DNA from 3 places in the Cryobacterium sp. TMT2-15-1 genome. Region 3 is predicted to be linked to each of the others. Evidence: predicted binding sites of a transcription regulator. Region 3 holds the regulator's gene; each other region holds the start of a gene.
The links. Region 3 encodes HrcA, which represses chaperone genes, less so after heat shock. Its sites were predicted from a motif close to TTNGCACTCGNNNNNNNCGAGTGCNAA; they were not measured.
Positions count from the first base shown of each region.

Region 1: the regulator HrcA is predicted to act here: its motif matches at 1,563-1,589, upstream of groL (chaperonin GroEL).
Region 2: the regulator HrcA is predicted to act here: its motif matches at 4,246-4,272, upstream of groES (co-chaperone GroES).

Region 1 covers NZ_SOGD01000029.1:246,989-254,218, reverse strand. Annotated here, with positions in the region: gene groL (chaperonin GroEL) at 1-1,518, opposite strand, end outside; gene E3O62_RS07620 (DUF3048 domain-containing protein) at 1,650-2,663, opposite strand; gene E3O62_RS07615 (cold-shock protein) at 2,820-3,023, opposite strand; gene E3O62_RS07610 (LytR C-terminal domain-containing protein) at 3,234-3,836, opposite strand; gene E3O62_RS07605 (DUF3263 domain-containing protein) at 3,900-4,211, opposite strand; gene msrB (peptide-methionine (R)-S-oxide reductase MsrB) at 4,403-4,804, shown strand; gene E3O62_RS07595 (nitroreductase family protein) at 4,808-5,386, shown strand; tRNA gene E3O62_RS07590 (tRNA-Thr) at 5,403-5,475, opposite strand; gene E3O62_RS07585 (thioredoxin domain-containing protein) at 5,549-6,463, opposite strand; gene E3O62_RS07580 (ABC transporter ATP-binding protein) at 6,716-7,230, shown strand, end outside.
Region 2 covers NZ_SOGD01000029.1:135,428-142,657, reverse strand. Annotated here, with positions in the region: gene E3O62_RS07110 (ABC transporter ATP-binding protein) at 1-431, shown strand, start outside; gene E3O62_RS07105 (ABC transporter substrate-binding protein) at 645-1,940, opposite strand; gene E3O62_RS07100 (ABC transporter substrate-binding protein) at 2,066-2,797, opposite strand; gene rarD (EamA family transporter RarD) at 2,844-3,773, opposite strand; gene groES (co-chaperone GroES) at 3,875-4,171, opposite strand; gene E3O62_RS07085 (methyltransferase domain-containing protein) at 4,299-5,498, shown strand; gene E3O62_RS07080 (DUF4190 domain-containing protein) at 5,524-5,934, opposite strand; gene E3O62_RS07075 (DUF4190 domain-containing protein) at 5,954-6,517, opposite strand; gene E3O62_RS16550 (DUF4190 domain-containing protein) at 6,615-6,983, opposite strand; gene tsaD (tRNA (adenosine(37)-N6)-threonylcarbamoyltransferase complex transferase subunit TsaD) at 7,123-7,230, opposite strand, start outside.
Region 3 covers NZ_SOGD01000037.1:56,915-64,144, reverse strand. Annotated here, with positions in the region: gene lepA (translation elongation factor 4) at 1-697, shown strand, start outside; gene E3O62_RS10425 (DUF1990 family protein) at 702-1,349, shown strand; gene hemW (radical SAM family heme chaperone HemW) at 1,354-2,580, shown strand; gene E3O62_RS10415 (DUF4870 domain-containing protein) at 2,583-2,960, opposite strand; gene E3O62_RS10410 (DUF4870 domain-containing protein) at 2,997-3,443, opposite strand; gene hrcA (heat-inducible transcriptional repressor HrcA) at 3,611-4,648, shown strand; gene dnaJ (molecular chaperone DnaJ) at 4,715-5,830, shown strand; gene E3O62_RS10395 (16S rRNA (uracil(1498)-N(3))-methyltransferase) at 5,837-6,577, shown strand; gene E3O62_RS10390 (HIT domain-containing protein) at 6,600-6,977, shown strand; gene E3O62_RS10385 (PhoH family protein) at 7,027-7,230, shown strand, end outside.

The DNA of each region.
Region 1 (7,230 bases), on a different contig from region 3:
CGCTGCGTTCAGCAGCGCGGAACGGGTGACCTTCACCGGGTCATTGATTCCGGCGGCGAGCATGTCGACGTACTCACCGGTCGCGGCGTTGAGGCCCCAACCGATCGGCAGGTTGCGCACCTTGTCGGCAACAACACCCGGCTCCATGCCGGCGTTGAGGGCGATCTGCTTGAGCGGAGCGTCGATGGCAACCTTGACGATGTTCGCTCCGGTTGCCTCGTCGCCGACCAACTCGAGCTTCTCGAACGCGGTCTTGCCGGCCTGGATCAGCGCAACGCCACCACCGGCGACGATGCCCTCTTCGACGGCAGCCTTCGCGTTGCGGACGGCGTCCTCGATGCGGTGCTTGCGCTCCTTGAGCTCAACCTCCGTCGCGGCGCCGGCCTTGATGACTGCGACTCCGCCGGCGAGCTTGGCGAGACGCTCCTGGAGCTTCTCGCGGTCGTAGTCGCTGTCGGTGTTTTCGATCTCGCTGCGGATCTGCTGGACGCGTCCGGCGATGGCTTCGGGGTCTCCGGCGCCTTCGACGATGGTGGTCTCGTCCTTGGTGATGACGATCTTGCGCGCGTTGCCGAGGAGGTCAAGCGTGACGTTCTCAAGCTTGAGACCGACCTCTTCGCTGATGACCTGTCCACCGGTGAGGATGGCGATGTCCTGCAGCTGGGCCTTGCGACGGTCACCGAAGCCGGGAGCCTTGACGGCGACCGACTTGAAGATTCCGCGGATCTTGTTCACCACGAGCGTGGCCAGGGCCTCGCCGTCGACGTCCTCGGCGATGATGAGGAGCTGCTTGCCGGTCTGGATGACCTTGTCCACGATGGGGAGCAGGTCCTTGATGTTGGAGACCTTGGAGTTAACGATCAGGATGTAGGGGTCTTCGAAGACCGCTTCCTGACGGTCGGGGTCGGTCACGAAGTAGGCGGACAGGAAGCCCTTGTCGAAGCGCATGCCCTCGGTGAGCTCGAGCTCGGTGCCGAGAGTGTTCGACTCCTCGACGGTGACAACACCCTCCTTGCCGACCTTGTCGATGGCCTCGGCGATGATCGCGCCGATTTCGGCGTCGCCGGCGGAGATCGATGCGGTGGCCGCGATCTCTTCCTTGGTCTCGACCTCTTTGGCGTTGGCGATCAGCTCGGCGATGACAGCAGCCGTGGCCTTCTCGATGCCGCGCTTGAGGCTGATCGGGTCTGCTCCGGCCGCGACGTTGCGCAGGCCCTCACGAACGAGCGCCTGAGCTAGGACGGTGGCGGTGGTGGTTCCGTCGCCCGCGACGTCATCGGTCTTCTTGGCGACCTCCTTGACGAGCTCGGCACCGATCTTCTCGTAGGGGTCGTCGAGTTCGATCTCCTTGGCGATGGAGACGCCGTCGTTGGTGATCGTGGGGGCGCCCCACTTCTTTTCCAGCACCACGTTACGTCCGCGCGGGCCGAGGGTGACCTTGACAGTGTCAGCGAGGATGTTCAGGCCACGCTCAAGGCCGCGACGGGCCTCTTCGTTGAAAGCAATGATCTTTGCCATATGTGTTTCTCGTCCCTCCCGGACGTTACCAAAACGATGATGGGTTGGCACTCAAACAGAGAGAGTGCCAAGTCGATTCTGGCACTCTGGGGTCGAGAGTGCAAGTGAACGGCAGGGTGCTGCTGCTACGGCTACGGGACCAGCACAACCGTGCCTCGGTCCGACGGCACCAGCTCGATCCAGGTGTTACCGGCGGCGAGCCGAATCGTCACGCCGAAGTCATCGACAAGACGGATGGGGGCGGTCTGGTCGGCCTTGGACCAGACCGCATGCACGGACTTGCCGCCGGCTGACACCCAGGCTTCCCCCGAACCGATCATTGTCGTCGTGGGAACATCCCCGTAGGTGCCGTCGATCGCGACCCGCAGGACCAGGACGTTGGTCGCCCGCAGCTGCTCACCGGTGGCGTCGAGATCAGGGGCGCCCTCCTGCGAGCGCAGGTAGGCAGCACTGGCCGCATCCCACGTCCAGCCGGGCCAACGGGCGGTGGAGAAGGTAGAGTTGATCGCCGCGACAGGGGCGCCGTCGACGGCCGCGGACGATCCCTGCACGGTCGCGGAGTAGGCAAATTGCTGGTTCGGCGGCGGCACGGTGGCGTTCCGCGCGACGAGCGCTGAGGCCTGGAGGGTGACGTTGTGAGGGGCTTCCCGGTCATCCGAACGCGCGAAGAGACCGGTGTCGTCGGTATCGAAGGCGGCGCTGACGACATCCGTCGCGTCCATCAGGTCGATGAATTTCTGTTGGCCGCCGGAATAAGCCGCGATCCCGCCGAAGGGCGCGATGATGTCCGGGTCCATGGGTCGGATCGATCGCACCGGCCCGACGAGTTCGGGCACGTCGGAATGCCAGACCGCGACATAACGGGTCAGCCCGCCCTCGACCAGTTCCTCAAAGACGATGTCGGCGCGCTCGAGAGAGATCTGTGGCCTGGCCGCTTCGTGGTTGTCGATCTTCACCGAGAGGGCCGGGTTCTGGAGGCTCCCGGTCGGCACACTCGTGCCGCGCAATGGGGCGACCGCCGGGTCTGCGGCCGACTCGAAGGTGGAGTTCCAGGGCGTGCCGGTTGAGCTTGCCGACGGCTTCGGCGCGTCACTGGCGCATGCCGAGACCAGCAGAAGTGCCGGCAGAAGGACGACCCCGAGCATCCGGATGGACCGAATTCTCGGTGCCGCACTTCGTCGCTGCGCTTGAACCACTAGTTTCGCTGTCACGCCCCCAACCTAACGCGGCTGCACTGCCGCGCACACTCACCCCGGAGCGACCCGACCCTTCGGTCGACCGCTGGGGCCTCCCCCGCTGGATCAGATCGGACGAACCGCTTCTGCCTGGGGCCCCTTTGCCCCTGTACCCAGTTCGAAGATGACGTGTTGTCCCTCTTCCAGAACCTTGTAGCCGTGCATATCGATGGCCGAGTAGTGGACGAAAACGTCCTGGCCACCTCCATCGACGGTGATGAAGCCGAAACCCTTTTCAGCGTTGAACCATTTGACGGTTCCGTTCGCCATGTGTAACTCCTTGTTGCTGAATTCGTCGACACGCGCCCGTTGGCCGTACCGGGCCTGGCGCAGGGATTGCGTCCATTGCATTCGACCGATGGAATACGTCTCCTGCGAGAACGCCCGGGCAAACACGATGAAGGACCATTTCTCAATTTACGGAAGCTCCGGAAGAACGAAAGGGGGTTGACGCGCGAGCGCCCGACGTATAAGCGACGGCTATTCGGCCGGCTCGTAGTCGGCGCCGACGACAACGGTCAGGTCCGCCGCGGAATCGGCGAAATCGCTTGAGAGCAGCATCTCCGAGCCGGGCAGTGACTCCGCGACTCCGCGGGCCGCTCCCTCCAGGGCCGCGTCGGCGTAGTAGACCGTCGTGGTCTGCACATCCTCCGTGCTCGCGTTGTCCAACTCTTCGATCGTCCAGCCCTCCGCCTCGAGGACATCGCCAACGGACCGGGCGATCCCCTCACCAGCGGTCCCGTTCAAAACGGTCACGGTCGAGTCAGGGTCCACGGTCGCGGCCGGCGTCGGCGTCGGCGTCGGCACCGACTCCGACGCCGACGCCGGAGTGTCACTCGGAGTGGCGCTCGGCTCGGCCGCGCTGTCAGTACTCGTCGCGGTGCCCGGCAACTCGAAGTTCAGGTTGTTGTTCAGGACGGCCAGGCCGACGACTCCGCTGCCGACCAGCAGCACGGTTGCACCGAGAGACCACCACACCGCAACCCAGCCGCGCCCTTTCTTGCCGGGCGCGCGGTGGGCCCCCACCCGCTCCAGGGAATGCGGGAGGTGGTCGAAGCGGTCTTTCGCGTAGGAGTTCGGCATCGTGAGGCTGGTCAGATCCTTAGTGGGCGGTGATGAGACACGGGCAGGGTGCGGGTCAGGGAGTCAATCGGTGGACTGTAGCGACCGGCTCTCCCGCGCCTGCGACCGGGCGTCGCGCATCCGCTGCAGGCGTTTCACCAGCATCGGGTCGTGGGCCAGGGCCAGCGGCGAGTCGATCACAGCGCCCAGTAGTTGATAGTACCGGGCGGCCGAGAGGGCGAACTCGGCCCGGATCGCCTGTTCCTTGGCACCGGCGTGCTGCCACCCCTGCCGCTCGAAGGCGAGGATCGACCGGTCGCGGGCGGACAGGCCTGCCGGGGAGGAGGACTCCGAGGCAGGCTCCGCGGGAGTCGACGAACCGGGAGTTCCGTCCACGTGCCACCTCCCTCGATCTCTGCAATCCTATTTGTCGATGCCTGCGTACTCGCTGGGCCGTTGTGCCGTGCTGTCCACGGTAGAAAAACCTGCCTGCCTCCCGATCGAGGAATACCGCCGCGGTCTGGCGAGTTTAGTGTTGGTACGGACGGATTTCGGCCTCTCCGGGGTCGAGCAGGAAGGAATGGAACATGGACTACGAGGTCGAGAAGTCGGATGCGCAGTGGCGCGCTGAGCTGAGCCCCGAGCAGTACGCCGTACTTCGCGGCGCCGCCACCGAGCGGGCGTGGGCCGGCGAGCTCCTCGATGAGGGCCGCTCCGGAATTTACACCTGCGGGGCTTGCAATGCCGAGCTGTTCAAGAGCGGCACGAAGTTCGACTCCGGTTGCGGCTGGCCGAGCTTCTACGAATCGGTGCGTCCCGAGGCCGTTGAACTCCTCGAAGACCGAACCCTCGGGGTTGTGCGCACCGAGGTGCGCTGTGCGAAGTGCGGCTCGCACCTGGGCCACGTCTTCGACGACGGATTCGGAACGCCCACCGGCGACCGGTACTGCATGAACTCCATCTCGCTCAATTTCAAGCCGGTCGAGTAAGCGTTGTCCGACCTCCTCGATACGGTCGGTCATCGACGCTCCCACTCCAAGGTCACCGGGCAGGTGCCGAGCCATGCGGAACTGCTGCCTGTGGTGGCTGCCGCGGCCCGTGTCGCCGACCATGGCGCTCTGCGTCCGTGGCGGCTGATCGAGTTGCGCGGTGACGCGCGGCGTCGCCTGGGCGAGGCCATGGTCGAGGCCGCCGGGCTGAACGGCACCGAAGCCGCCAGGCTCGCCGCTAAGCCGCTGCGCGCCGAACTTCTGATCGCCGTGGTCGCGAGCCGTCGCGAAAGCGACACGGTGGCGGTCTGGGAACAGGACGCCGTAGCGGCGGGTGTCGCCCACATGCTGAGCCTTCTCCTCGCCGCCCAGGGCTGGGGCGTCATGTGGCGTTCCGGCGCCCTGGCCCGCACGCAGCCGGTGAACGACGCCCACGGCCTCGCGGCCGCGGAAGAATTGCTCGGTTGGCTGTACGTCGGGGGCATTCCGGCCGATGCAAAACCGGGCGTGCGCTCACCGATCGATCCGACAAATTTTCTCAGCGCCCTCGAGGACACCGTCACCGAGAAAACCACGATCTGAAGCGATGAGAGTAGAGGGCCGGCCACGGGACTTGAACCCGTAACCCCCACTTTACAAGAGTGGTGCGCTACCAATTGCGCCAGGCCGGCATGAGGCGATCGACGCCTCGACTCACCATCCTAAATGACGAACCCGTGCTGCGCCGCCATCAAAGCGGGGCGCCTACCCGGCCGGTGCCGGCTCGGGGGTTGGCGTCGAGGTGGAGTAGGTCGCGCCGGCCGCCTGTAGCACGAAGGCGGCGAACTCCCTCGGGTCGTCGAGTGCGCCGACGTACTGCTTTCCGTTGACGAGCACGGTGGGTGTGCCGGTGATGGCCTCGACCTCGGTGTTCGGCAACGGACCGGACAGAGCCCGGTCCGTGGATGCGATGACCCACGATTTGAAGGTCGTGTCGTCAATGCACTCGTTGATCTGCGACACCCGGTCGCTCACGCCGGCGTCCTTTACGAGGCCCTTGATGGCCGCGTCGTCGTGACCGGCGGTGCCCTCCTTGGGCTGTTCCTGGAACAGGATGGCGTTGAAGTCGTAGAAGTTTGCGGGGGCGTAATTGGCCACACATGCGGCGGCGTTTGCAGCCCGAAGCGAGTATTTCGTGCCGGAGGACTTGTGGGTCAGGATCGAAACCGGGTGGATCTCCACGGTCGCGGCACCCGACGTGACCCACTGGCTGATCTGGTCACTGTTGGCGGCCTCAAACTCGCTGCAGAACGGGCAGAGGTAGTCGGCGTAGACGCGAATGTCGGCGACAGTGCCGGTCGCATCCGGCTTGGACGGTATCGGCTTGGCCTCGGGCTGGAGCGCGGAGGTCGTGACCGGGGTCATCCCCTCGGAGATCAGCACGCCGTCACTGGCCATGTTCGCCGGACCGGGGCCGATGGGGGGAATCGAGTTGATGATGACCACGGCGATGACCGCGGCAATGGCGACGCCGGCGGCGGCGATTCCGCCGCGCAGGGCGACCCGGTAACGGCGGTCCTTTTTCTTCTGCTCCTCGCGGATCCGCTTGGCCTTGGTACGCACCGCGTCGCGTCGCTGATTCTTAGAAGGACGGCCGTCGCCCGATCCGCCAATAGTCATGAATGCTCGCTCCGAGTAGTTAGTGCAGAGGCAAGCCATTTGCGAATGCCTCCCAAATAGTAGGTCCCCTTTCTGGGAAACGGCCAGACGGGGCCTGCGGGTGGGCTCCGCTGCAGAATTCCCGCCGTCGCCGCGATCCCCCAACATGACATACTGGGAAAGTTGACCTGTTGCACATGACGCGTGGCAGGCGTAGTAACCCATCACAACGGATCGTCCGGCACGTACCTGCCGGTGAAGGAGAAATCAACCATGGCTTCAGTCACGTTCGACAAGGCGACCCGCCTCTATCCGGGTTCCTCTATTCCCGCCGTTGACAAGCTCGACCTGTCGGTTGCCGACGGCGAGTTTCTCGTGCTGGTCGGCCCGTCCGGCTGCGGCAAGTCCACGTCCCTGCGCATGCTCGCCGGCCTCGAAGAAGTCAACGAAGGCAACATCTTCATCGGTGAGCGCAACGTGACGGATGTCCCGCCGAAAGACCGCGACATCGCCATGGTCTTCCAGAACTACGCTCTGTACCCCCACATGACGGTCGCCGAGAACATGGGCTTCGCGCTCAAGATCGCCGGAGTCAACAAGGATGAGCGCGCCGCCCGCGTTCTCGAGGCCGCCAAGCTGCTCGACCTCGAGCCGTACCTGAGCCGCAAGCCGAAAGCTCTCTCCGGTGGCCAGCGTCAGCGCGTCGCCATGGGCCGGGCCATCGTGCGTCAGCCCCAGGTGTTCCTGATGGACGAGCCTCTGTCGAACCTCGACGCCAAGCTGCGCGT
Region 2 (7,230 bases), on a different contig from region 3:
AGAACCTGGAGATGGGCATGTTCCTGAAGCCGAAAGGCCTGACCGAACGCCTCGAGTTCGTCACGGAGATCTTCCCGGAGCTCGGGAAGCGTCTGCAGCAGCGCGCCGGATCGCTGTCCGGCGGGGAACGCCAGATGGTGGCCATGTCGAGGGCGCTGATGATGGGCCCGCACGTGCTGCTGCTCGACGAGCCGAGCGCAGGCCTCTCCCCCGTGCGCCAGGACGAGGCTTTCCTGCGTGTCAAGGAGATCAACAAGGCCGGCGTGACCACGATCATGGTGGAGCAGAATGCGCGCCGATGCCTGCAGATCTGCGACCGCGGTTACGTGCTCGATCAGGGCCGTGACGCCTACACGGGCACCGGCCGCGAGCTGCTGAACGATCCCAAGGTGATCGGCCTCTACCTCGGCACCCTCGGCCAGGACGACTAGCCGGAGCCGCCCGCACCGACTGCCCCGCACGACGAAGCGGCGCCCGAGATCTTCGGGCGCCGCTTCCGTGTGTCCGGTGCTCCGGATCCGGTGACGCCGCTGGTGTCCGGGAGGGGCGTCACCGGGTGACGGCCGTCACCGGGCGAACGAAGAAGGGCCCCGACCGAAGTCGGGGCCCTTCCAGATCGAATGCTGGTCAGCGACGAATCGTGACTAGTTGATGCGCTTGTACGTGTTGTCTTCGAGGTACTCGTAGACGCCGATGGTCGCCTCGGTCGGGTCGCCGTTCTCATCGAACGTGACCGGGCCGGAGAAGCCGTCGTAGTCGACCTGGTCGCCGTCCGCGAGGGCCTTAGCCGCCGCGGTGAAGTCGGAGACCGTGGTGCCGTCGCCGGTTCCCCCAGAGACCTGGCGGAGGTGCTTGGAGATGGCCTCACCCGAGACGTCGTTGGCCGCGTAGGCCGCCAGCGCGACGAGCATGACGGCGTCGTAAGATTCTGCCGCGTAGCTGAAGTCGGTCAGGGTGGGGTCGATCTCCTTGAGACGATCGGTGAAGTCGCCGAGCGTTCCCACGTCGAGGCCGGGCAGCGTGCCCTTGGCACCGGTGATGATGCCGGCGTCGAAGTCCTTGCTGTAGTCGGACAGGTTGCCGTCCACGAAGTACAGGTTGCCACCGGGGAAGCCGGAGCCGACCAGTGCGGGGGTGATGACCTTGGCCTGGTCGAACGTGATCAGGGCGATCGCGTCGGGGTTGGCGGCGGTCACTTCGGAGATCTGAGCGGCGAAGTTGGAGTCACCCTCGTTGAACAGGGACGTGGCGACGACCTCGCCGCCCGCAGCCTCGAAGGCGGTCGTGGTGGACTCGGCCAGGCCGGTGCCGTACGAGTCGTTGAGCACGATCAGGCCGAGGGTGCTGTTGCCGTCGTCGGCGATCTGGGTGCCCAGGACTTCACCCTGCAGCAGGTCGGACGGGGCGGTGCGCCAGTAGAGGTCCTTGTCGGCATACTTCGTGAAGTCCGCCGAGGTGTTGGCCGGGGAGAACTGCACGACGCCCGCGCCGGTGATCTGGTCGATCACGGTCTTGGAGACGCCGGAGGATGCCGCGCCGATGATGGCGGAAACCTTCTGCGAGAGAAGGTCGGTCACCGAACCGGTCGCGGTGTCCGTCGTGGTGTCGCCGGAGTCACGGAAGATGGCCTCAACGGTCAAGCCGAGGTTCGCGTCGTTGATGTCCTTGACGGCCAGGGCGACGCCGGCTTCTTCGGGCGGGCCGAGGAAAGCCAGGGCACCACTCTGGGGAAGGATGGTGCCGATCTTCAGGGTCAGGTCGCGGTCGCCGGCCGTGATGGCCTGGGCGTCTCCGCTCGCGGCGGGGGCTTCCGATGCAGCCGGCTCAGCGGTGTTGCTGCTGCAGCCGGTGAGCAGAAGTGCACTGACGCCGACGAGGGCGACTCCAGTGACGACTGCCCGAACTGAGCGGGAGGCCGAGGCCTTCGCAAATACGCTCATGTTGCTCCTTGGGACTAGGAATGAGAAATGACAGCGGTCGATTGACTGCCGTTCTGTCACATTATTGACAGGAATCGCGCGAAACAAGGCAACCGGGTTACATCCGTGTAACGCAGACCAAATCGTTACGATCGGCGGCCGGTGACGCCCTGATAGGCGATCTGTTGCGCATCGGCCAGCGCGGCCGCACATTCTCCCCAGGATGCGCAGGCGAACGCCCCGGTACTCACCTGGTCGAGAGCGGGCCTGATCGACGCCGCACCGTCGTCTCCGGCCCGTGCTGCTGCCAGGGCGCTCAGGACAACTCCGTCATAGGCTTCACCGCCGCCGGCAGTGTCGACCAGCCCTGGATCGAGGGTGCGCAGGCGCGCAGCGAAGCCGTCACTGGCGGCCAGCGGCGTGCCCCCGTTTGCGAAGTCGCCGAGCCACAGCAGTACCACCGGCGCCGCCGCGACGGCGGCGGCCAGATCGCCCGGCATCGGAACGGTGGCGTCCCACAGCACGACGTCGACGCCACGGGCCAACAAGTCGGTCAGCGACGTCGCCGGGTCGACGGCGGAGTCGCGGTGGATGATCTCGATCGGAGTGCCGAGAATGCGGCCCTGCTCGGTGATCTCGCGGGCGGCCAGTTCGGAGCCGGCCACCTGTGCCGCACCACTGGCCGCCGACGGGCCCGTCATGGGGAACAGGGTTCCGAGGCGCACGGTACCGTCACCGGACGGAGCCACCACGACGGACGCGGCGGCAGCGGGCTCGACTACGGGCGGCGCGACCTCGGCCCTGCATCCGGACAGCAGGAGCACGCAGGCGAGCGCCCCGACGAGGTGGACGGGCAGGGAAGTCGACGCAGTGCGCATCCGGTGTCCTTTCACGTACGAGGTGCGTCCCCGAGCGTAGCGGGGCTCAGACCGGTTCAAGGGACGCACGCCGGGGCGCGCGTCCGGTGAGGACCATGTCGGTCGTGAGAAGGACCAGCGCCACCCAGACCAGTGCGAAACCGACCCAGCGCTCGGGAGGCATGGGCTCGAGCAGCACGAAGACGCCGACCAGGAACTGCAGGATCGGAGCGAAGTACTGGATCAGACCCATGTAGGTCAGAGGCAGGCGCCGGGCCGCGGCGGCGAAGAACAACAGCGGCACGGCGGTCACAACACCTGCTGCCAGCAGCCCCACGGTATGCCAGGTGGACACGCTTCCGAAGGTGAGACCGGAGACGGAGGCCACCACGATCAGCTGCACCACGGCGATGGGTGCGAGCCAGACCGTTTCGAGGGTGAGTCCGGCGACGGCATCGACGTCACGGCCGACCCTTTTCTTGATCAAACCGTAGAAGCCGAACGAGAACGCGAGGATGAGTGACACCCACGGCAGCGAGCCGTAGCCGACGGTGAGCACGACGACGGCCCCGAGGCTGATTCCCACGGCTACCCACTGCAGCAGGCGCAGACGCTCGCGCAGCAGAATGACGCCGAGGAACACGGTCACGATCGGGTTGATGAAGTAGCCGAGGGCTGCCTCGACCACGTGGCCGCTGAGGGCGGCGAAGACGTAGGTCTGCCAGTTGACGAAGATCAGGAGGCCGGCCAGACCCATCGTGAACACGATGCGGGGCCTCCGCAGCAGCGCGAGGAAGGACTTCCACTTGCGCGTGACCGTGATCAGCAGTGCGCAGAACACCAGAGAGAAGAGAACCCGCCAGGCCACGATCTCGAAGGCACCACTGGGCGCGAGGAGCAGAAAGTAGAGCGGCAGCGCGCCCCAGAGGGCGTAGGCGAGGACCGCGTAGATCAGTCCCTTGCTTTGCTCCGACCGCGCCGGGCGGGCCGCGCGGATTTTCCCGGGTGAAAGAGGGTCTTGCGCCACAGCGGACCTTTCTTAACGACGAATCCCGGATGGCCAGGGCCATCCGGGATTCTACCGTTGCGTGGGTGTGGCTAGCGAACGACGACTGCGAGCACGTCGCGGGCCGACAGGACGAGGAGGTCCTCGCCACCGAACTTGACTTCGGTTCCACCGTACTTGGAGTAGATCACCTTGTCGCCGACGGCGACGTCGAGTGGAATGCGGTTGCCGTTGTCGTCGATGCGGCCGGGGCCGACTGCGACAACTTCGCCCTCCTGGGGCTTTTCCTTGGCGGTGTCAGGAATGACCAGACCTGATGCGGTGGTCTGCTCTGCGTCGACCTGCTTGATGACGATGCGATCCTCGAGCGGCTTGATGGAGACCGACACGGTTGACCTCTTTCTTAGCTAAGACATAGTTAGCAGACTCACAGCGAGGGTGCTAAGAAGAGTTTAGGGCGCATCTGGCACTCACGCAACGTGAGTGCCAGATGCGCCGTGTTGATAGGTTTGCACGATGGAACGCTCAGAGCTCGTCGAGCTGTTATCGCCGGGCGGTTTGCGCCTGCTGGACTCGTTGCCGCCGTACGACCCGGCCGCCGACGTCGTGCGGGTGGTGAGCGAACTCCGCAAGGCCGGACACAGCCCCGACCTGGTCACCGCGGTGCTCAGCCAGTCCCGGCTCCGCGCCAGGGCCGTGCCCAAGTTCGGCGAGTTCGCCGGCCGCATGCTGTTTACGGAGGCCGGCCTCGAGCAGGCCACCCGGTTGAGGGTGGCGGCGCTGCACGCCGGCCGCTTCGCGGGCGCGTCCCTGGACCGGGTCGTCGACCTCGGCTGCGGCATCGGAGGCGACGCCATGGCCCTGGCCGCCATGGACCTCACGGTCACGGGGGTGGACGCCGACGAGGTGACCGCGACCGTCGCCAGCTACAACCTGGCTCCGTTCGAGAACGCGAGCGTGCTGCACTCGTCCGCGGAAGACATCGACCTGGCCGGCTTCGACGCCGCCTGGCTCGACCCGGCCCGGCGCACCGCCGGGCACTCCAACACCTCGCGCCTGACCCGGCCGGAGGACTACTCCCCCCACCTCGATTTCGTCTTCGGTCTCAGTGAGCGGATGCCCGTCGGCGTCAAGCTCGGGCCGGGCCACGACCGCGAGCTGATCCCCGCGGAGGCCGAGGCGCAGTGGGTCTCCGTGGACGGCAAGCTCGTGGAGATGGGGCTGTGGTTCGGAGCACTGGCACGCGCCGGCATCCGTCGCTCCGCCCTGTTGCTCGGCCGGACCGGGATTCACGAACTGACCGCGCCGCACGACAGTACGGATGCCCCGGTGGGAGTGCTGGGCGACTACCTGTACGAGCCGGACGGCGCGATCATCCGTGCACGTCTGATCGGGGACCTGGCCCGGTCGCTCGACGCGTCGATGCTGAGCGAGGGGATCGCGTACCTCACCTCCGAGACCCTGCACCGCACGCCCTTCGCCACCGCATTCCGGGTGCTCGAGGTGCTGCCCGTCGACGAGAAGAAGCTGCGGCTGGCCCTACAGGAACGCCGCATCGGCACTCTCGAGATCAAGAAACGCGGCGTGGACGTCGACCCGGCCACCCTGCGCACCCGACTGAAGCTCAAGGGCCCCGAGTCGGCGACGCTCGTGCTCACCCGGGCCGCCGGCCACCGGGTGGCTCTGCTGGTGGAGCGGATTCCGCCACTCGACTAGGGCCAGCGGCGAAGGACAGCGCGGCTCAGCCGGGCACGACCGTCAGCACCTGCGTGACGATCAACACCCACCCGACCGCGAGGACCAGCCCCGCCAGCCCGGTCCACAGCCCGTAGGCCCACACGGTGCCGGCACGGCGCTCGGTCAGGCGGGCCATCACGGCCAGCACGACCGCGGCCAGGGAGAGCGCCGCGCCCCAGACGCCGAAGACCGCGATCAGCAGCCCGAGCAGCCCGAAGACGAGCGATGCGATGGACAGCCCGCTCCGGTCTGCCTGCGCGCTCAGCTCGCTGTCGGTGTAGACGTACGGCACCCATTCGGTGGGGGCTGTGATGGTCGACGCGTAGTCCAGCTCCCCCGGAGCGGGCGCCGGAGGCCGGGTGAGGTCGACCCGGAAGTCATCGTTGCGGGACCAGTCCCGTTCCTCCCCAACCATCCCCGCTGCTATCTTCCGCTCAGTACGACGAGGTGGGGATGGTGGCGAAGAAGACAGACCAGATCACGATACTGACCAGTGCCAGCCCGACGCCGATGAACCCCGTGATCAGCCCGGTCAGCCAGAAGCCCCTCGCCTGCGGCTCCTTCGACTTGCCGAGGAAGCCCAGGACGACCGCGGCGGCGGGGATGAATAGTCCGAGGATGCCACCCACAATCGGGAGGAACACGATCGGCGAGCCGAGCACGCCGATAACGCCGGCGACCAGCGCCAGGATGCTGAGAATCGGCTGCTTCGCGGCGACCGCACCGTAGGGCGACGAATACGCGTCGCCATAGGCAGGTGCCTGGGTCATCGTCGGGGCGCCGTAGCCGGGCGGCTGGGTCGGGCCGCCGTAGGAGGGCGGGACGGAGGCCGGCGGGGTCGGGCCGTTGTACGCCGGCGGGGCGGCAGACGCCCCCCGCTCGTCGCGCGGGATATCGGGGACCTGTGGCACGTCGGGCACATGCGGTACGCCGGGCACCTGCGGCACGTCAGGCACGCGGGGCACGTCAGGGTTGCTGGGGTTATTGGAATCGCTCATGCGAATTCATTCCTTTCCGGACGACGGGGTGGCGTCGCTGGTTGCATATCGGGTCACGGGCCATCGACGCGCAGGGTTTCTGCCCGTGGCCACCGGGTCAGTAGGTATTGAGCAGGGTCGGGTCGTTCGCGATCGCGATCATCAACGGGATCAGCAGGACGACGGCCAGGAGCTGAGCCGCCAGGCCGGCGTAGCCGACAATGAGGCCGGCGATCGCGAGTCCCCGTCCCTTTTCTCCGGTCTTCCCGATCTGACTCAGACCGATGTGGCCGGTGATGATGCCGACCAGGGAGATCCCGAGCACCGAGGTCACGAGCGACACGATGGACAGCACGTTGTACTTCTCGGACGGGCCCTGCGGCGCGTAGGGCTGGGGGTAGCCCGGCTGGGCGTAGGCCGGAGCGGCCTGCGCCGCCGGCGGCTGGAACATGGGCGGGCTAACCGGCGGCTCGTTGGGGTCGGTCATGTCGATTGCTCCTTCGGGAATGGTGCATCTGGGCTGCCGATCTGGCTCCCAGTCGGACAAGGTGTTGATCGCACGAACAAATGTCGCCTGCCGAAGCCAGAATACCCGTCCGGTGGCGAAATACCGGTGGGAGGGGGTTTCAGACTTGGATCTCGGAGACCGGAAGAGTGGAGTCCGCCCCGAACTCCAGTGACGACGGCGCATGCCCGGCCATGATCAGCTGCGCCCCGAGGGCCGCGATCATGGC
Region 3 (7,230 bases):
GATCTACGAGGTCACCACCGACGACAAGAAGTCCGTCACGGTCACCAACCCGAGCGAGTTCCCGAACGGGAAGATCGCCAAGGTCGAGGAGCCGATCGTGAAGGCGGCCATCCTCGCACCCAAGGACTACGTCGGCGTGATCATGGAACTCTGCCAGAGCCGCCGCGGCACCCTGCTCGGCATGGACTACCTTGGCGAAGACCGGGTCGAGATCCGCTACACGATGCCGCTCGGTGAGATCGTGTTCGACTTCTTCGACAATCTCAAGAGCCGCACCGCCGGCTACGGCTCGCTCGACTATGAACCCATCGGCTCTCAGGAGGCCGACCTGGTCAAGGTCGACATCCTGCTGCAGGGCGAACAGGTCGACGCGTTCAGCGCGATTGTGCACCGCGACAAGGCCTACGACTACGGCGTGCTGATGACGGGAAGGCTGCGCAAGCTCATCCCGCGCCAGCAGTTCGACGTGCCCATCCAGGCCGCGATCGGCGCCCGCATCATCGCCCGCGAGTCCATCAGTGCCATCCGCAAGGATGTTCTCGCCAAGTGCTACGGCGGCGACATCTCCCGCAAGCGCAAGCTGCTGGAGAAGCAGAAGGAGGGAAAGAAGCGCATGAAGATGGTCGGCCGGGTCGAGGTTCCCCAGGAGGCGTTCATCGCCGCCCTGTCCGGTGACGAGCCCCCGAAGAAGAAGTAGACGGATGCGCCGCGCCACCTTCACCGATACCGCCGTCACCTACGCGTCCATCGGCGGCACCCTCGCCCCGGACCTGCTCCGGTTCCCACCCAAGGGCTACCGGCCCCTCGAACGCACCGTGCGCCTCGGCAGCGGTGAGGAGCGCTTCCAGCTGGCCTCGAAGTCGCTGATGACCTGGGGCGTGCAGCGGGGGAGCGGGATGACCGTTACCGACCTGCTGGACGGCACCGGCCAGCAGTACACGGGACTCGTCTTCGACGCCGACGGCCAGGCCGCCCGCGACCAGAAGTCAGAGCCGGACGAGGCCGTCTTCGCCGCGGACGGCACGCCCTACATCGTCAACGGCATGTCCGCGCACCTCACGACCAAGTTAGGCCCCTTCACCATCGACGCCCCCGTGCGCGTGGTCTACGTGATCGACGAACCCGACCGCCTCGGCTTCGCCTACGGCACCATGGCCGGGCACCCGGCCAGCGGCGAGGAATCGTTCATCATCGACAGACGCGAGGACGACTCGGTCTGGCTCACCATCCGCGCCTTCTCCCGCCCCAGCACCTGGTTCTACCGGCTGGGCTGGCCGTTCGTGCGGCGGCAACAGGCCAAAATCACCGCACGGTACCTACGCGCGCTGCATCCGATCGGCGCGGTCTAACCGCATGGGCAGCGCCCTTCCCGTCGGCGACCCCGCGCCCCGCGACGGCCTGCTGCCGGCCTCGGCCGCCGTGGGAGCAGCCCAGCGCGATTTCGGCGTCTACCTGCACGTGCCGTTCTGCCGGGTCCGCTGCGGCTACTGCGACTTCAACACCTATACCGCCACCGAGTTGCGCGGCGCAAGCCAGCATGACTATGCCGGTCAGGCGATCACCGAGGTCCAGTCAGCCGGCCGGATCCTGACTCAGTCGGGCGTGCCGGCCCGCCAGGCGGCGACCGTCTTCTTCGGCGGCGGCACCCCCACCCTGCTCCCGGCCGACGACCTGGTGCGGATGCTGGAGGCCGTGCGCTCCACCTGGGGGATCGCACCCGGCGCCGAGGTGACCACCGAGGCGAACCCCGACTCCGTCGACGCCGCCTATCTCGGCCGCCTCGCCGGGTCCGGCTTCACCCGGGTGTCCTTCGGCATGCAGTCCGCGGTGCCGAGCGTCCTGGCCACCCTCGAGCGCACCCACGACCCCGAGCGGGTGCCGCTCGTGGTCCAGTGGGCGCGCGAGGCCGGCCTCGACGTGTCCCTCGACCTGATCTACGGCACACCGGGGGAGACCCTCAGCGATTGGCGCACCAGCCTCGAGCACGCCATCCGGCAGGCTCCCGCCCACGTCAGCGCCTACTCGCTTATCGTTGAGGAGGGCACCAAGCTGGCCCGCCAGATCAAGCGCGGCGAACTGGCCCCTGTCGACGACGACGTTCAGGCCGAGTTCTACGAGCTGGCCGACGACCTACTGTCCTCGGCAGGCTACGGCTGGTACGAGGTCAGCAACTGGGCGACGGATGACGCGCACCGCTCGCGCCACAACCTCGCCTACTGGCGCAGCCAGGACTGGTGGGGTGTGGGGCCCGGAGCCCACAGCCACATCGGTGGGGTGCGCTGGTGGAACGTCAAGCATCCGTCGGCCTACGGGGATCGGATTCGCGCCGGCGACTCACCGGCCGCCGGGCGGGAGACCCTCGATGCGGCCACTCAAGAGGTGGAGCGGGTGCTCCTGCTGACCCGAATCCGCGAGGGCGTCCTCATCGACTCGCTCAGCCCGCTCGGGCGCCACGAGGTGGCCGGACTCATCGCCGACGAACTCATCGACGCGAGAGCCGCCCTCTGCGGTTCGATCGAACTGACCCTCAGAGGACGCCTCCTGGCGGATGCCGTCGTACGCCGCCTGCTCGCCGACTGAATTCAGTTCACGAACTTGATCGACAGCGGATACGTGTAGTACTCTCCCCGGTTCGCGGCTAAAGCGGCCATGATGCCGAACACGACCATCAGAACGAAGGCAGCCAGGAGTACGAGGTAGCCGACGAGGATGATCGTCAGGGCGCCGCCGACCGCGTAGGCGATCAGGAGCGTGAGCTGGAAGTTCAGTGCGGTCGCAGTGTGCGCCCGGATGAACGGGCCGCGGTCCTTGAGCACGATGTAGCCGATCAGAGCCGGCACGAAATAGAACAGAATGCCGCCGACGTGCACGAGGGTGGCCCACAGTTTTTCGTCGGCCGGGTTCATCGGGGTGGGTTCCTGGTACGGGTTGGCGGGCGGCGGTGGGGTGGAATTGGTCATTGGTGCTCCTTCTGAAGAAAAACCGAGTGCGCGGGGCTACTTGATCAGGCGCACAGCGAACGGGTACCGGTAGTGGTTGCCGTCCTTCGCCTGGAGGTAGCCGAGCACCGAGAAGACAACACCGAGGATGTACAGCACCCAGGCGAGACCGCCGATGACGCCGCCGATGCCGAACGTGAGGAAGCCGATGACCGTCGCAAAAAAGTTGATCGCGAAATAGCCGATCAGAAGCGTGATCTGAAAGTTGATCGCTTCCTTCGCCTCGACGCTGGTCAGAGGTCCGCGGTCCTTGAACAGCAGCCACAGCACCAGGGACGGCACGAACATGAGGATCCCGCCCAGATGAGCGAGGGACGCCCACTGGCGGTCATCCGCCTGCGTCAGGGGTGCCGACGGTCCGGGGGCGGCAGGCTGGTAGGGCGGTTGCGGTGGCCGTTGGCCCTGGTACGGATCATCGGGTCCGGGACCAGTGAAATTACTCATGATCATGCCTTTCAGTGCACCGGGGAAGAGGTGCTACATGCCTAAGTTACTGCGCCCCAACATTGGGGAGCAATGGGTAAGCCCAGCCGGTCGCGGTATGATTGGCAGTCACATACCGCGAGTGCCAATCGGTGCTGCACTCGCGACGCTGGGAGGAGGCGAGAGCCATGGTGTCCGATCGCAGTCTCGAAGTCCTGCGTGTGATCGTTCAGGACTACGTCGCCTCCCGCGAACCCGTCGGTTCTAAATCTATTGTCGACCGGCACTCCTTCGGGGTCTCGGCGGCCACGATCCGCAACGACATGGCCCTGCTCGAAGAGGAAGAGTTGATCGCGGCTCCGCACACCTCGTCGGGCCGCATCCCCACCGACAAGGGCTACCGCCTGTTCGTCGACCACCTCGCCGATCTGCGCCCGCTCTCGGCGGCGCAGCGCCAAGCCATCGAGACGTTCCTCGGTCAGTCGGCCGACCTTGACGAGGTGCTGGCCCGCAGCGTGCGGCTGCTCTCGCAGCTCACCCATCAGGTCGCCCTGGTGCAGTATCCGTCGCTGTCCCGCGCGAAGGTGCGCCACATCGAACTGGTGCCCCTGTCCGAGACTCGCCTCCTGTCGGTTCTGATCACGGATGCCGGACGGGTCGAGCAACGCGTCGTTGACCTGCCCCGGCCACTGGCTGAACCCGTTCTGATCGACCTGCGCACCCGGTTGAATTCTGCCCTGGTCGGGCTCGGCATGAGCGAGGCCGCCAGCACCCTCACCGGCAGCTCCCTCACCGCCGGCTCCGGCCTCGGCCCGCTCGAGCAACAGGAGGCGGTGGATCTGATCACCGGCACCCTGCGCGACCAGGTCGGCGCGAACAGGCAGGACCGGCTCGTGATGGCCGGCGCCGCCAACCTCGTGCGCACCGAGGAAGACTTCACCGGCAGCATTTTCCCGGTGCTCGAGGCCATTGAGGAACAGGTCGTGCTTCTGCGGCTGTTCGGCGAGATGGCCTCCGACCAGCACGGCGTGTCCGTCAGTATCGGCCGGGAGAATGCCCCGTTCGGTCTGGCCGAGACGTCCGTTCTCACCAGCGGCTACTCCTCGCAGGGCGGCAACCTGGCGCGCCTCGGCGTGCTCGGCCCCACTCGGATGGACTACTCGAACAACATGGCGGCCGTCCGCGCGGTCGCCCGCTACCTTTCACGCCTTCTCGGCGAGAATTGACCAGTTCCTCTCGGCCCAGAAACCGGCGGGACACCACATTTCAGAACAGACCTAGGAGAGCCAGCTTTGGCTGACCATTACGAAGTACTCGGCGTCGCCCGCGACGCCTCGACCGACGAGATCAAGAAGGCCTACCGCAGGCTGGCCCGGCAGCTGCACCCCGACGTGAACCCGGGCGCGGATGCATCCGAGCGGTTCAAATCCGTCACGCACGCCTACGACGTGCTCAGCGACGTCAAGCAACGCGACAACTACGACCGTGGCGGCAACGGCCGCTCGGGCGGCGGAGCTGCCGGTTTCGACGGCAACTTCGGCAACTTCGGCGACATCTTCGAGACCTTCTTCGGCGGCGGGGGGTCCAGCCGCGGGCCTCGGTCGCGCCGAGAACGCGGCCAGGACGCCCTGATCCGGGTCGACCTCGACCTCGATGAGATCATCTTCGGCACGCACCGGGAGCTCGAGGTCGACACGGCCATCATGTGCGCGACCTGCAACGGCACGTGCTGCCAGCCGGGCACCGCGCCCGTCACCTGCGACATCTGCCACGGCACCGGCACCATCCAGCGCGCCGTGCGGTCGCTGCTCGGCAATGTCATGACGAGCAGCCCCTGCGGTTCCTGCCGCGGCTACGGTACGATCATCGCCACTCCCTGCGTCACCTGCCAGGGCCAGGGCCGTGTGCGAGCGCGTCGCACGGTCCCCGTCGACATCCCGGCGGGGGTCGACACGGGCCTGCGCCTGCAGATGCCCGGCAGCGGCGAGGCCGGTCCGGCCGGCGGTCCCAACGGGGACCTCTACCTCGAGATGAAGGTGCGCCACCACGACGTGTTCAGCCGTGACGGCGACGACCTGCTCTGCACCCTCGAGGTGCCGATGACGGATGCCATCCTCGGCAGGTCCGCGACCGTCAAGGCGCTCGACGGCGACATCGAGGTCGAGCTCAGGCCGGGCACGCAGAGCGCCGAGATCATCACGGTCAAGGACCGCGGCGTCACCCGCCTGCGCGGGAACGGACGCGGCGACCTGAAGGTCGGCGTGCACGTGGTCACGCCGACCCGTCTCGACCACAAGGAGCGGGAGCTGATTGAGGCCTTTGCGGCCCGCCACAAGGCGCCGGCTCCTGCCCTCAGCGCCTTCCAGCAGGGACTTTTCGCCAAGCTGCGCGATCGGTTTCGCGGCTAGGCGTCGATGGCACACTTCTTCATCGATGAGGCGCTCCACGTCGCCGAGTGCGTGCCGGGGGCGGTCGTCGGCATCGGCGGCGCGGAGGCCCGGCACGCGGTCACCGTCAGCCGGGTGCGCCCGGGCGAGCACCTGCAGATCGGGAACGGGGCCGGGCTCATGCTGGCCGCCACCGTTGTTGACGCAGATGCGAGGCTGCTGACCCTGCGCGTCGAGACGGTGACCGTGAGCGCGCTGCTGACGCCGCGCATCCGTCTGGTCCAGGCTCTCGCCAAGGGAGACCGGGACGAACTGGCCGTGCAGGCGGCCACGGAGCTCGGCATCGACGGGGTGATCCCGTGGGCCGCATCCCGCGCCGTGACGCGCTGGGAGGGTGCGAAAATCAAGAAGGGCCAGGATCGCTGGTCCAGCATTGTGCGCGAGGCCTCGAAACAGTCGATTCGCGCGTGGCTGCCCACGGTTGGGGAACTGGCGAGCACCAAAATGCTGGCCGAGCTGGCTGGCACCACCCGGATGCTGCTGCTGGAGCCCACGGCGAGCGAACGGCTGACCTCGCAGGCGGCGCCGACCGACGACCGGGATATCCTGCTCGTCGTCGGACCCGAGGGCGGCATCTCCCCGGCCGAGCTGACCCTGCTCGAGCAGGCAGGCGCCACCCGGGTGCGCCTGGGCGACAATGTGCTGCGCACCTCCACCGCCGGCCCGGCCGCTCTCTCCATCCTGAACGTGACGCTCGGCCGCTGGTAGCGCGTGAGCTTAAGATAGAGATATGTCTTCCACCGGCCAAGAACCGTCCATCTTCACTCGCATCGCCGCGCGCGAGATCCCGGCGACCATCGTCGCCGAAACCGAACGGATCATCGCCTTCACCGACATCGCCCCGCAGGCGCCAGTGCATGTCGTCATCACGCCGAAAACCTCCGAGTACAGCAACGTGGTCGAGCTCGCGGCCGGAGACCCCGGGCTGCTGACCGAACTCATCGAGGTGGCGGACGCTGTGGCGGCCCGGCTGTCCAACGGCCAGTTCCGGCTCGTGTTCAACACCGGTGCCAGCGTCGGGCAGACCGTTTTCCACGTCCACGCACACCTGCTCGCCCCGCAGGCCGCCGGCGGAACCCTCGGGGAGGGAACGCTTGGTTTCCGGTGAGCCCGGGCCCGGCCAGGCCGAGGTGCACATCACGGTCGACGGCATCGCCATGGTGCGCCTGCTCGGCGCCGACGACCGTCTGCTCGCCGCCGTCGAGAAGGAACACCCCGGCGTCAGCGTGCACGTGCGCGGCAACGAGGTGACCCTGATCGGTGAGACCGCGCATGTCGAGGCGGCGCGTCGCCTGATCGAGGAGCTCCTGCTCATGGTGCGCGGCGGGCGTGACCTCGTCGAATCCGAGGTGAGCACCTCC